Regions from separate parts of the Kosakonia radicincitans DSM 16656 genome, predicted to be linked through region 3. Evidence: predicted binding sites of a transcription regulator. Region 3 holds the regulator's gene; each other region holds the start of a gene.
What was found. The regulator LexA, encoded in region 3, represses DNA repair genes until DNA is damaged. The targets are predictions, from matches to a motif close to TNCTGTATGTACATACAGNA.
Positions count from the first base shown of each region.

Region 1: dinB (DNA polymerase IV) is a predicted target of LexA. The motif match lies at 1,560-1,579, and genes of this name have one in related genera.
Region 2: umuD (translesion error-prone DNA polymerase V autoproteolytic subunit) is a predicted target of LexA. The motif match lies at 1,611-1,630, and genes of this name have one in related genera.
Region 4: sbmC (DNA gyrase inhibitor SbmC) is a predicted target of LexA. The motif match lies at 1,291-1,310, and genes of this name have one in related genera.

Region 1 is NZ_CP018016.1:4,541,758-4,544,905, reverse strand. It holds gene Y71_RS21880 (class II glutamine amidotransferase) at 1-537, shown strand, start outside; gene dpaA (peptidoglycan meso-diaminopimelic acid protein amidase) at 508-1,245, opposite strand; gene dinB (DNA polymerase IV) at 1,598-2,653, shown strand; gene pepD (cytosol nonspecific dipeptidase) at 2,689-3,148, opposite strand, start outside.
Region 2 is NZ_CP018016.1:3,012,748-3,015,895, forward strand. It holds gene umuC (translesion error-prone DNA polymerase V subunit UmuC) at 1-1,171, opposite strand, end outside; gene umuD (translesion error-prone DNA polymerase V autoproteolytic subunit) at 1,174-1,593, opposite strand; gene Y71_RS14445 (NAD-dependent epimerase/dehydratase family protein) at 2,073-3,056, opposite strand.
Region 3 is NZ_CP018016.1:5,445,347-5,448,494, reverse strand. It holds gene plsB (glycerol-3-phosphate 1-O-acyltransferase PlsB) at 1-873, opposite strand, end outside; gene Y71_RS26180 (diacylglycerol kinase) at 1,006-1,374, shown strand; gene lexA (transcriptional repressor LexA) at 1,483-2,097, shown strand; gene dinF (MATE family efflux transporter DinF) at 2,175-3,148, shown strand, end outside.
Region 4 is NZ_CP018016.1:1,935,462-1,938,609, reverse strand. It holds gene Y71_RS09420 (FUSC family protein) at 1-674, opposite strand, end outside; gene sbmC (DNA gyrase inhibitor SbmC) at 800-1,273, opposite strand; gene dacD (serine-type D-Ala-D-Ala carboxypeptidase DacD) at 1,395-2,555, opposite strand; gene sbcB (exodeoxyribonuclease I) at 2,766-3,148, shown strand, end outside.

The DNA of each region.
Region 1 (3,148 bases), 900 kb from region 3:
ATTCGCCAGGCTAACCGTGGCGAAGTGGCGCTGGAAAATACCCATCCGTTCACTCGTGAGCTGTGGGGCCGCAACTGGACTTACGCACACAACGGTCAACTGAGCGGCTATAAATCGCTGGAGACTGGCAATTTTCGTCCGATTGGCGAAACCGACAGCGAAAAAGCGTTCTGCTGGTTGCTGCATAAGCTTACGGAACGCTATCCGCGTACGCCGGGCAATATGACGGCGGTGTTTAAGTACATTGCCTCGCTGGCAACGCAACTGCGCGAGAAGGGCGTTTTCAACATGCTGTTATCGGACGGGCGCTACGTGATGGCGTTCTGCTCGACGAATCTGTTCTGGATCACCCGGCGTGCGCCGTTTGGTGTGGCGAAGCTGCTGGATCAGGATGTTGAAATTGATTTTCAGCGGGAAACCACACCGAACGATGTGGTTACCGTGATTGCCACCCAGCCGTTAACCGGCAACGAAACCTGGCAAAAGATTATGCCAGGCGAGTGGGCATTATTTTGCCTGGGGGAGCGCGTAGTTTGACGCCAGCTGTGGCTGAACTGCGGTGTTCAGCGGCTTGCTGACGACATAGCGACCATCCACAACCGAGACAACCGGCGGCTGGTGGGTGGTGGCAAAATAGTCGTAACCCGGCTTCAGCTGTTTCCAGAAATCCGCATAGGTCGAATATTTGTGACGCTGCATATTGGCGTCGGTCATGCGGAACGGATAGATGCTCAGTTGCACGTTCGGCTGCCCAAAGACCAGCGCGGCGGTCACAAACTGGAAGATCTCATCAATGTTCGAATCCGTCATGGCGTAGCAGCCAATCGAGACGCAGGCGCCGTGGATCATCAGGTACTTGCCTTCATAGCCGTGGGCGCGGTCATAGGTATTCGGAAAACCAATGTTGATCGCTTTGTAGAAGCGGCTGTCCGGCTTCAACTGATTACGCTGAATGGAGTAAAACCCTTCCGGGCTTTTAAAATCACCCTGGCGCTGTTTCGGGCCGAGACCGCCGGAGTAATTGCAGATTTTATAGCTGTCGAGCAGTTGGTATTGCTCGCCCATTTTGACGTAGAGATCAAGGGTGCGTTCTTCTTTGAAGATTTGGATATAAACCGGCGACCCCATTAACTGCTGCTTATATTCTTTGCTTACCGGCGTAATTGAACTGTTGCTGCCCATTAAGCCAGCGAACGAGACGCACGGGATCAGAAGCATCGCAATAAACAATGCGATTTTGCGCATACAACTTGTTTCCTTGATAAAGCGAGTACCACATTGCCAGGACGGCAAAAGATGCCCAAAATTCAGACTAATCTGTTTCGGTGCGCCCACATTAGCATTACGGCATTTTTTCGCAAGCCAGAATAGAGTTCATCTTTCACGCTTCATCTTTTTTTGGCGATATTTTCGCCATCGCGCAAATTGTGTTCTGTTTTGCGTTTCAAATACCTGGCCGTTTAGCTGGTGGTTATTATGAAACTAAAACGGCAGAAGTAACCATCAAATTACCCTCTTTTCGGCGGTTTTACGCACTGGCTTCTCATTTCAATGGCATATGCTGTATACTTATCCAGTGTTCTGTGAGGGCGTACGCATGCGCAAAATCATACATGTCGATATGGATTGCTTTTTCGCGGCGGTCGAGATGCGCGATAACCCCGTCCTGCACGACATCCCCATCGCCATTGGCGGCAGCCGCGTTAAGCGTGGCGTTATCAGCACCGCCAATTATCCGGCGCGTAAATTTGGCGTGCGCAGCGCAATGCCCACGGCGATGGCGCTGAAACTTTGTCCTCACCTTACTCTTCTGCCCGGCCGTTTTGATGCTTATAAAGAAGCGTCAAATCAGATCCGCGAGATCTTTTCCCGCTACACGACGTTGATTGAACCGCTTTCGCTGGATGAAGCCTATCTGGATGTTACCGACAGCCCGCACTGCCACGGTTCGGCAACTCTGATGGCGCAGGAGATCCGTCAGACTATTTTTAATGAAACACAACTGACGGCTTCGGCGGGCGTGGCGCCGGTGAAGTTTCTCGCCAAAATTGCCTCCGATCTCAATAAACCCAACGGCCAGTACGTGATTACGCCAGCGGACGTTCCGCAATTTCTCCGCACGCTGCCGCTAAGCAAGATCCCGGGCGTCGGCAAAGTGTCGGCGGCAAAACTGGAGACGCTGGGGCTGCGCACCTGTGAAGATGTTCAGCGCAGCGATCTGGCGATGTTGCTTAAACGCTTTGGTAAATTTGGCCGTATTTTGTGGGAGCGCAGCCAGGGGATTGATGAGCGGGAAATCAGTAGTGAGCGGTTACGTAAATCGGTCGGCGTGGAGCGCACGCTGGCAGACGATATTCACCACTGGGAAGAGTGCGAAGCGATTATTGAGCATTTATACCCGGAGCTGGAGCGACGGCTGGCAAAAGTGAAGCCGGATTTGCTGATTGCCCGCCAGGGCGTAAAGCTGAAGTTTAATGATTTTCAGCTCACCACCCAGGAACATGTCTGGCCACGCTTAAATAAAGAGGATCTACTGATAACGGCGCGGAAAACGTGGGATGAGCGTCGCGGCGGGCGCGGTGTGCGGCTGGTAGGGCTGCATGTGACGTTACTGGATCCGCAACTGGAGCGGCAACTGGTGCTGGGGTTATAAATGAATGTCCGCGCCGGGTGGCGCGGACAGCGGGCTTATTTTGCCGGAATCGCTTTCAGCAGCTCGGTCAGCAGCGTCCAGTAGTGGCCCACGCTTTCGATATGCACTTGCTCATCCGGAGAGTGCGGGCCAGTGATGGTTGGCCCAATGGAGACCATGTCCATGTTCGGGTACGGTTTTTTGAACAGACCGCACTCCAGACCTGCGTGGATCACCTGAATGTTCGGCGTTTTGTTGAACAAACGCTGATAAGTCTCACGCACCAGCGCCATTACCGGCGAATGCGCGTCTGGCTGCCAGCCTGGGTAGCCGCCTTTCGGCGCCGTTTTCGCGCCAGCCAGCGCGCCCAGCGATTCCAGCATGCTCACCACGTAATCTTTACCGCTATCGACCAGCGAACGGATCAGGCAGATGATTTCCGCGCTGTCGTCCTGCAGGGTAACCACGCCGACGTTCAGCGAGGTTTCAACCACGCCTTTTGCCACGTCGGAGTTA
Region 2 (3,148 bases), 2.4 Mb from region 3:
CAGCAAACCAGACCTTTCCTTTTCCTGACGAGTTAATGCCGTCGATTACCGCCATCAGTGCAGTGCTATTAGCCTTTGGGGCGGTATCATCAAACAAATTAAGCTGTGCAGTGCCACGACTAAAAAAGTCAGCAAGCATTACGCCAGCTTTCATGTAGCGATAACCATCGACCCATATCCGGTCTAGTGATTCTGTAGATGCACGTATAATGTCACGCGTATCATTAGATGGTATCGATAGTTTCGTAGATGATTGGTTCTCATAATAAATTTCATTATCTGCGTGCGGGCTGGTGCGTAGAAATACGCTGACAAAAGCACAAAACTGGTGTTCGCTACGCAATTTTGCTGCGGCGCGTTCAGCATAGGCGCAGACAGCCTGGCGCATATCTGCATACTCGGTAATACGATACCCAAAAGAGCGGCTGAACATAATCTGTTGTTTATCCGGCACGAATTCCTCAAGCTCCAGGCACGACTCACCGCGCAGCTCACGCAGCGTTCTTTCCAGAACAACGTTGAAATGTTTTTTGATTACCCAAGGTGAGCTATTGGCTAAGTCCAGCGCTGTATTGATCCCCATATTGTTCAGTTTTTTGCTGATGCGCCTTCCTACACCCCATACATCCTCCACAGGCACTCGTTCTAACAGCTTCCGCTGACGTGATATGTCGGATAGATCAACCACGCCACCCGCACTCGCCCATCGTTTTGTTGCGTAATTTGCTAATTTTGCTAACGTTTTGGTTTGCGAAACTCCGATTCCGATCGTGAGCCCGGTATTTTTAAGTACCTGGTTCCGCACGGCCTTCCCAAAATCTGTCAGCGACATGTAGCTGGCTATGCCGGATAAGTCGATAAAGGCTTCATCAATTGAATAGATCTCGATGGCTGGCGCCATCTGCGTCAGCGTCTGCATAACCCGCGCACTGAGGTCAGCATAAAGAGCATAGTTCGAGCTAAATACGTGCACTTCAGATGAGAACGTTTTATTTTTCAGTTTGAAAAAAGGCTCTCCCATGGCGATGCCAAGCGCTTTTGCCTCTGCTGAACGCGAAATTACGCAGCCGTCGTTGTTAGAGACCACTACCACGGGTTTTCCCTTTAAATCCGGGCGGAATACCGTTTCACAGGACGTATAAAAGCTGTTGACGTCAGCCAAAGCAAACATCGTCATTTATGTGACTTCACTGAAAATGTTACTACACCAAATATTTCTAGCTCTTCTGGGTTATGAAACGTAATGGGTGAGTAATTGCTATTGTGCGGAACCAGGCGTAAGACAGGATGAGTACGTAGTTCCTTGACAGTAAACTCGCCAGCTACAGCAGCAATCACAATATCGCCATGGCTTGCCGACAGCGAACGATCAACTACCAGAAGGTCACCATCCCCAATTCCAGCACCAGTCATGGAGTCACCGCTGACTTTAATAAAATATGTGGCGCAAGGATGGGCTATCAAAAGCGTATTGAGATCCAGCCTATCTTCAACATAGTCTTGCGCGGGACCAGGAAAACCACAAGGTACCCGCTCCGTAAAGAGAGGAAGATGGATAGAGGGGGCAATCTCTAAGGGATAAAAAAGCTGCATAATGAGGAACTCAATATAACTGTATTTATATACAGTATCTCTGATTTTTTCGCACGTTCAATCTTCTTCTAAGAAGGTTTTCGGAACCGTTTGAAGTTGCGAGGTATTTAGGTTTTACCGTGTGAGCAGCAAGCCGGGTAAGTTTGCTTTTCACTACAGTCACTGGTCACTGGTCACTGGTCACTGGTCACTGGTCACTGGTCACTGGCACGATAGCTCTGATTTTCCGGTTTTCGGTCCCTGATTTATTCCAGCCGGTGCATGAATAAAGCACGGGACAGCGCGTTACGCAGGCTTCACCTTAATTCAGCCCCGCCTGTACCCGCCGACGCAGTGAAATGACCTGTACACGGTTGATTATCACAAGCCAGTGTTAGTCCTACATCTGATACACAATGGCTTAAAGAACCGCTCCTTGCTCAAAGCCGACCTGGCTATATCTGGATTTGCCACTTTGTGCCAGAAACGATCTGATCCGCTCATAAACGCGTGAATGACGCGTGATTAATGCAGCCCTGGCCGATTAACGTAGTCCGCACGGCCTCAATCAGCGGGGTATGCGGTTCGTGGCCTAAAAAGTCGATCAGTTTTGCATTGTCCATCTGTATCGGCTGTTCCCATAAATACCGCATCTCGCGCATCTCACGCAGCGTGGTATTGAACGGCGCCATCGCAAAGATAAGCCACCAGGGAAAAGAGGTTATCTTCGCTTTAATACCCGCAAATTGTGCGACACTTTTTATGGCTGCTGCCATCGCCGTACCATCGGCATCCCAGTGCCCCCGCATATGAAAACAGGCAAACGGTTCGAGTTGCTCCCGACGCGCCAACAGCGCAGACAGCGTTTCGGCGACATCCGGCAGATAGGCCCACTGATGGCCTGTTCCGGCTTTACCCGGATTTTTAATTGTCCGGGGGAGTTTACCTGGCGTGATCCATCCCTGTGAAAACCAGTTGTTGCCTGCGTCAGGGCCAAAGAAATCACCGGCCCGCAGAATCAGCACTTTTCCGCCACGCTGCGTGTAGGCGTTCAGTGCCTTCTCCATTTGCACCCGTATGGCCCCTTTTCTGGTGACAGGATTTTGGGGAGAGTCTTCCCGTAAAAGTGGAAAGGCGTCCGGACCGTAGTTGTAAACGGTGCCAGGGAGAACGATTAAGGCACCGTTTCGCTCCGCCGCATTGATGGTGTTCTGTAACATCGGCAAAACCAGTTGCTCCCAGTTTCGATAACCTGGCGGATTAACGGCATGGACAATCACACTACACTCTGACGCCGCCGCCGCGACCTGCTCAGCATTCAGCGCGTCACCCGTTATCCACGTCATATTTGCGGGCTCTTCATTTTGCGGAGCGCTGCGGCGCAGTGCATGAACGTCCCATTTTTCGCGAATGAGTTTACGGGCGATTTCGCCACCGATTCCGCCTGTTGCGCCCAGTACGAGTACCTTGTTTCTGTTTTTCATCGCCTTGCCTTTACCGGATGTGTGTGCTTGACATCGTAGTGTTTGCGCGGACTAAATGTAATTGCATGACATCAGGTAGCAGGTATGCATTT
Region 3 (3,148 bases):
GCGCACGCGTTCGGCGTTGTGCACGTTGATCCCCTGATAGAGACGGTTCCAGGTAAAGCCGAGGATACGGTCGGTCAGACGGATCATTTCGTACGAGAAGTTGGCGGCAATCTCTTCCATCAGCGCGATAGCGTTTTGCTGCGCTTTGTCGTGAGAGATTTTTTTGCTGCGCGCTTCGTCTTCGACCGCACGGGCAATCGCTTTAGAAGAGAGCAGCTTATTGAACAGATCCTGACGCGCCGGCAGACGCGGCCCAACGGCGGCCAGACGCTGTCGCGCGAAATGCATACGCGCCACACGCGCCAGTTTCTGCGCGATAATTTTATCGGTGCCGTGCTCGGTCGCCATGCGGCGCAGGGAGACGGGCGGCGAGAAGCGCACAAAGCTATCGCGGCCAAGCCAGGAGATCGCGAAGAATTTCTGGATGCCGTTCAGCATGCGCAGCGGCGGATTAATCTCGCCTTTTTCACGCCCCGGAGAGCGGCCAAACATCACCGATACCGGCACCATTTGCACATCCAGATCCGGATGGCTGCGGTGTAAATCCAGGTAGTCGTGGAACAGTTTGATGGACTCTTCTTTTGGCGTGTAATAGGTAAACACGCGCGGCCCGCCATGAATAAACACGAAACGCGGCAGTAATACGCCGTCGATTTCCAGGGGTTCCAGGGGATCGGGCAGTTCGTGCGCCAGACACTGAGCACGCAACGTCATCAAATCTGCCTTAGAGTTATAAGGCAGCACGTACATAATAGGACGTGAAGTATCGAGACCCAGTTCCTGTGCAGGTTCTGCAGGTATCGATTTACTTTTTACCAGTACACTTAATGGTAAATTCAGTAATTTGTAGTAAATTCGTGGCCAACCGGACATAAAAGATGAAAAGCCTCTGGTTAATAATAGTGCCATTGCGCCGCAAGAATATCAGAAAGCGCACGTAATTTCTGTTGTACCTCAGTACGCTGATGTAGACATTGACGTTTATTACATAAAAAGGTTCTTTTCATGGCCAATAATACCACCGGAATTACCCGAATCATTAAAGCAGCAGGTTACTCATGGAAGGGCGTTCGCGCTGCATGGATCAATGAAGCCGCCTTCCGTCAGGAGCTGGTAGCCGTTGTTTTAGCTATCATTATTGCTTGCTGGCTGGACATTGACACGGTCACACGGGTATTGCTGATTAGCTCGGTGTCGCTAGTAATGATTGTTGAAATCCTAAATAGTGCAATTGAAGCTGTCGTAGACCGAATTGGTTCTGAATTTCACGAACTTTCCGGTCGGGCGAAGGATATGGGATCGGCGGCAGTGCTGATGTCGATCCTGCTGGCGCTGTTTACCTGGATCTCGCTTCTTTGGTCGCATTTTCGATAACGCTTCCAGAAATCAATAACTCCCTGGTTTTTTGCTTAAATTTGGTTCCAAAATCGCCTTTGACTGTATATACTCACAGCATAACTGTATATACACCCAGGGGGCGGGATGAAAGCATTAACGGCCAGGCAGCAAGAGGTGTTCGATCTCATCCGCGATCGCATCACCCAAACCGGTATGCCACCAACGCGTGCGGAAATCGCACAGCAATTGGGGTTCCGTTCCCCAAATGCGGCTGAAGAACACCTGAAAGCGCTTGCGCGCAAAGGGGTTATCGAAATCGTCTCCGGCGCATCGCGTGGTTTGCGTCTGCTGCTGGAAGAAGAAGAGGATATCGGTTTACCGCTGATTGGCCGCGTTGCTGCGGGTGAACCGCTGCTGGCGCAACAGCATATCGAGGGTCACTATCAGGTCGATCCCGATCTCTTCAAGCCTCACGCGGATTTCCTGCTGCGCGTCAGCGGTATGTCGATGAAAGACATCGGTATTATGGACGGCGACCTGCTCGCAGTGCATAAAACGCAGGACGTGCGTAACGGCCAGGTGGTCGTCGCACGTATTGATGATGAAGTTACCGTGAAACGTCTGAAAAAACAGGGTAACACCGTCGAACTGCTGCCGGAAAACAGCGAGTTTTCCCCGATCGTCGTCGATCTGCGCGATCAAAACTTCACCATTGAAGGGCTGGCGGTTGGCGTCATCCGTAATGGTACATGGCTCTAACGCCTGTTCTTTTCGCAGCGACACAGAATACCGTGGCGCTGCGTAATACACTTTTCCCCCATTGATTCGACACTGCCATGCCGTTGCTGAATGCATCTGACAGAGCACTGTGGCGGCTTGCGCTGCCCATGATCTTCTCCAATATCACTGTTCCGTTACTGGGACTGGTGGATACCGCCGTGGTCGGGCACCTGGATAGCCCTGTTTACCTCGGCGGCGTGGCGATTGGCGCAACGGCTACCAGCTTTTTGTTTATGCTGCTGCTGTTTTTGCGGATGAGCACAACCGGTCTTACGGCACAGGCGTTTGGCGCGAAAAACGCACCTGCGCTGGCGCGCGCGCTGGTACAACCGCTGCTACTGGCGCTGTTGGCTGGCGGGGGAATTATGTTGCTGCGTACGCCGCTCATCGATCTAGCGCTGCACATCACCGGTGGGAGCGAAGCCGTGCTGGAACAAGCGCGGCGCTTTCTTAATATCCGCTGGCTGAGTGCGCCAGCGTCGTTGGGAAATCTGGTATTACTCGGCTGGTTGCTGGGCGTGCAGTATGCCCGTGCTCCGGTGATCCTGCTGGTGGTAGGGAACCTCCTCAACATTGTTCTCGACCTGTGGCTGGTGATGGGTCTGCACATGAATGTGCAGGGGGCAGCGCTCGCCACCGTTGTGGCTGAGTATGCGACTTTCGCCATCGGTCTGCTGATGGTGCACCGCGTGTTGGTGATGCGCGGCATCACCCTGCCAGCGCTGAAAAATGCCTGGCGCGGCGGTATGCGGCGCTTATTAGCGCTTAACCGCGATATCATGCTGCGCTCGCTGCTCTTGCAGCTCTGCTTTGGCTCAATCACCGTACTGGGCGCGCGTCTTGGTGGCGAGACAGTCGCCGCTAACGCGGTGCTGATGATGTTTCTCACCTTTACAGCGTATGCGCTGGATGGTTTTGCCTACGCGGTCGAAGCGCATTCCGGGCAGGCCTACGGCGCGCGCGACGGCAGTCAATTGATGGAAGTCTGGCGAGCGGCGTGCCGCCAGGCCGGGCTGGTGGCGCTGTTCTT
Region 4 (3,148 bases), 2.3 Mb from region 3:
TGTGTCTCTTTGCAGGCTGGCGCGATCAGACCGCGCATCTTCACCACATCGTTGAGGATTTTTTGCAGATGTTTTTCCAGCCGCGGCCGTTCGACCAGGTTACGGGAGAAACCCGCCTGATAAACGCGATTGAAGGCAGTGACGTAGTTGGCCATCTGAATACGCCAGTGCAAAAATGCCCGCTGCGGCCAGATCCCGGTAAACAGCATCGCCAGCAGCGAACCGATAATCACATCGCCGCTGCGCCACAGCGCGGTATGCATATCACCTGGCGGCGCGCCAACCACCACAGATAGCGTAATACCAATGAGCAGCGCCTGGTAAGGCTTTTTGCCCAGCGCCAGCCAGCCACAGAGAAACATCGCCACCGCGCACCACAGCAGCATCACGGGCAGCGAGAGCAGCTCCAGTTTTAATGCCACCAGACCCAGCGCCGCACCCAAAATTGTGCCGCCAATGCGTTCAAATGCGCGCGGAACCACGTTTCCCCAAAAGGAGATCGGCCCCATCAGAACCACCAGCGTGATCAGTGGCCAGGTTCCCTCCGGCACCTCCAGCAGACGGATCAGCAAAAAGGTCAGAATAAAAGCCAGCGCAATACGCACACCGTGTACGACACGATAATGGCGGTAAAGACGAATCTCGAAAGGACTGAGTGATTTGTCGCGACGCACAGTCGCTTCTCCCGATTGAACCGACAAAGGCGCAATTGTAGGATTTTTCGGACTCAGATAGCACCCTCTGCGATAAAAAAAGAGGCGACAGCGCTTCCTGTTACCTCTTCCGGTTAATTTATCGCTTACAGATTTTTCGGCTCAACCGGGATATGCATGTCGATTTCCCAGTAACCATCCTGCTGTGCATCGTTCAGGTAGACTTCAAAGCAGGGACCCGCAGCAATTTGCACAGATTGGTCGCTAAGCAGTTCATCAAAAAAGAGATCCCAGCACGCTTCGAACTCTTCGTTGTACACCCTCGCCTGCGCCACGGCATACTGGCCGCCGGGAATGTCGGTGAGGATCACCCCTTCGCTATTTGCCGGGATTTGAAAATCAGGATCGACGGTGATGGCAACGTCAGCGCGCAGCTTTTCCGGCGGCACTTCGTCAGGGTTATCGTAATAAGCGCACACCCACTCCAGCGGTGCGATCTTATTGCTGTCGACCCACATCATTAGCTGTTTAAAACCCTGCTTCACCGTCACATTCCAGGGCCCGACCAGATGGAACCCGGCGATACGACGTTTTTCCAGTTGCCTCACGTTGTAGCTCATGTTGACTCCCTTACCGTTACTGTTTGTTTATACAGTATAGCGTTCCGACGATCGCCTGGCATGTCGGAGTCATCAATTATGCGAGCAGACTCGCATCACCGCCACTCTGCCCGCACGCGCGTTACCCTTTGTGATGCAACCAGTCGCTCAGACGCGAGAACAAGCCGCCTTTGCCGACACTTTCCAGCGTGACCAGCGGCCAGTGAGCGATCAGTTGGTCGCGATCGTAGAGTTGAATCTCCCCTACTTGCTGATGCGCAGCCAGCGGCGCATCCAGCTCTTTACTGCTCAGCACATACTTCGCTTTGACGTTCTGCACTTCTGCTTTTGGCAGCACCAGCCAGTGATCCTGATCCGTACCAACCGCAATCTGCTCTTTATCGCCATACCACACGCGCTCGCTGCCGACTTTTTTGCCGTTACGCAAAATTTCGACGGTATCGAAGTTTTGTTGTCCCCAGTGCAGTAATTTGCGCGCCTGATCTTCACGGCCTTTCGGACTGTCCGCACCCATAACCACCGCAATCAGTCGGCGCTGACCATCGACGCTGGAGGCGATCAGGTTAAAACCCGCACCTGAAGTGTGACCGGTTTTCAGCCCGTCGACGTTGAGGGTTTTGTCCCACAATAGCCCGTTACGGTTTTGCTGGGTGATGCCGTTCCACGTCAGGCTTTTTTCGCTATACATGTGGTAGAAATCCGGCTCGCCGTGAATGATGGCGCGGGACAGCACCGCCAGATCGTAGGCCGAACTGTGCTGCCCTGGCGCATCCAGCCCGTGGACAGTTTCGAAGTGGGTGTCGCGCAGATTCAGCTTCTGCACATAATCATTCATCATGGTGACAAACTGCGGCTGGCCGCCCGCAACATGATCGGCCAGCGCCACGCAGGCATCGTTACCCGAATCGACAATCAGACCACGGCTCAGATCGCGCACGGTCAGACGGTCGCCTGGTTTCAGGAACATCAGCGATGAACCGTCAAAAACCGGGTTTCCTTTCGCCCACGCATCCTTCCCCACCGTCACCACATCATCCGCGCTGATACGATGGCTGTCGATCGCCCGATCCACTACATAGCCGGTCATCAGTTTGGTCAAACTCGCCGGATTACGCTGCTGATGCTCGTTGCCCGCAGTTAAGATTTGCCCGGTGGTGTAATCCATCAATACCCAGGAGCCAGCCTGAATAGCTGGCGGCTGTGGGGCAAAAGGTAAGTCGTCGGCCTGGGCGTTATGTACGCAAATCGCCAGCAAAGAAGCAGCAAACAAACGGCGTTTCAATGAAATATCCTCAATAGCAGCTAAAATCGCTGTCCTTTTTACGGAACTTCGCGTGTCGTTACCTGGTTAAATTGCAAAAAAATGTGACACAGATCAGTTTTAACGCGCTGTTTTTGCGAGGTTCTGCGGAACAGTGACGGGTTTTCCTTCGGTACACAGGGTGGGATGGTTTACCATAAGCAACATATTTACTGACAGGATGAGCAACTGGTGTCTGATTCCGCCGCAACGCCCACTTTTCTCTTTCACGATTATGAGACTTTCGGTACCAGCCCGGCGTTGGATCGCCCGGCGCAGTTCGCCGCGCTGCGTACTGATGCCGATTTTAATGTCATCGGCGAGCCGGAAGTTTTCTACTGTAAACCGGCAGATGATTACCTGCCGCAGCCCGAAGCAGTGCTGATCACCGGTATCACGCCGCAGATTGCGCGCGCCAAAGGCGAGAACGAGGCCGCGTTCGCCCGGCGTATTCACGATCTCTTTACCGTACCGAAAACCTGCGTACTCGGTTACAACAATGTGCGTTTTGACGACGAAGTCACGCGCAATATCTTTTATCGCAACTTTTACGATCCGTACGCCTGGAGCTGGCA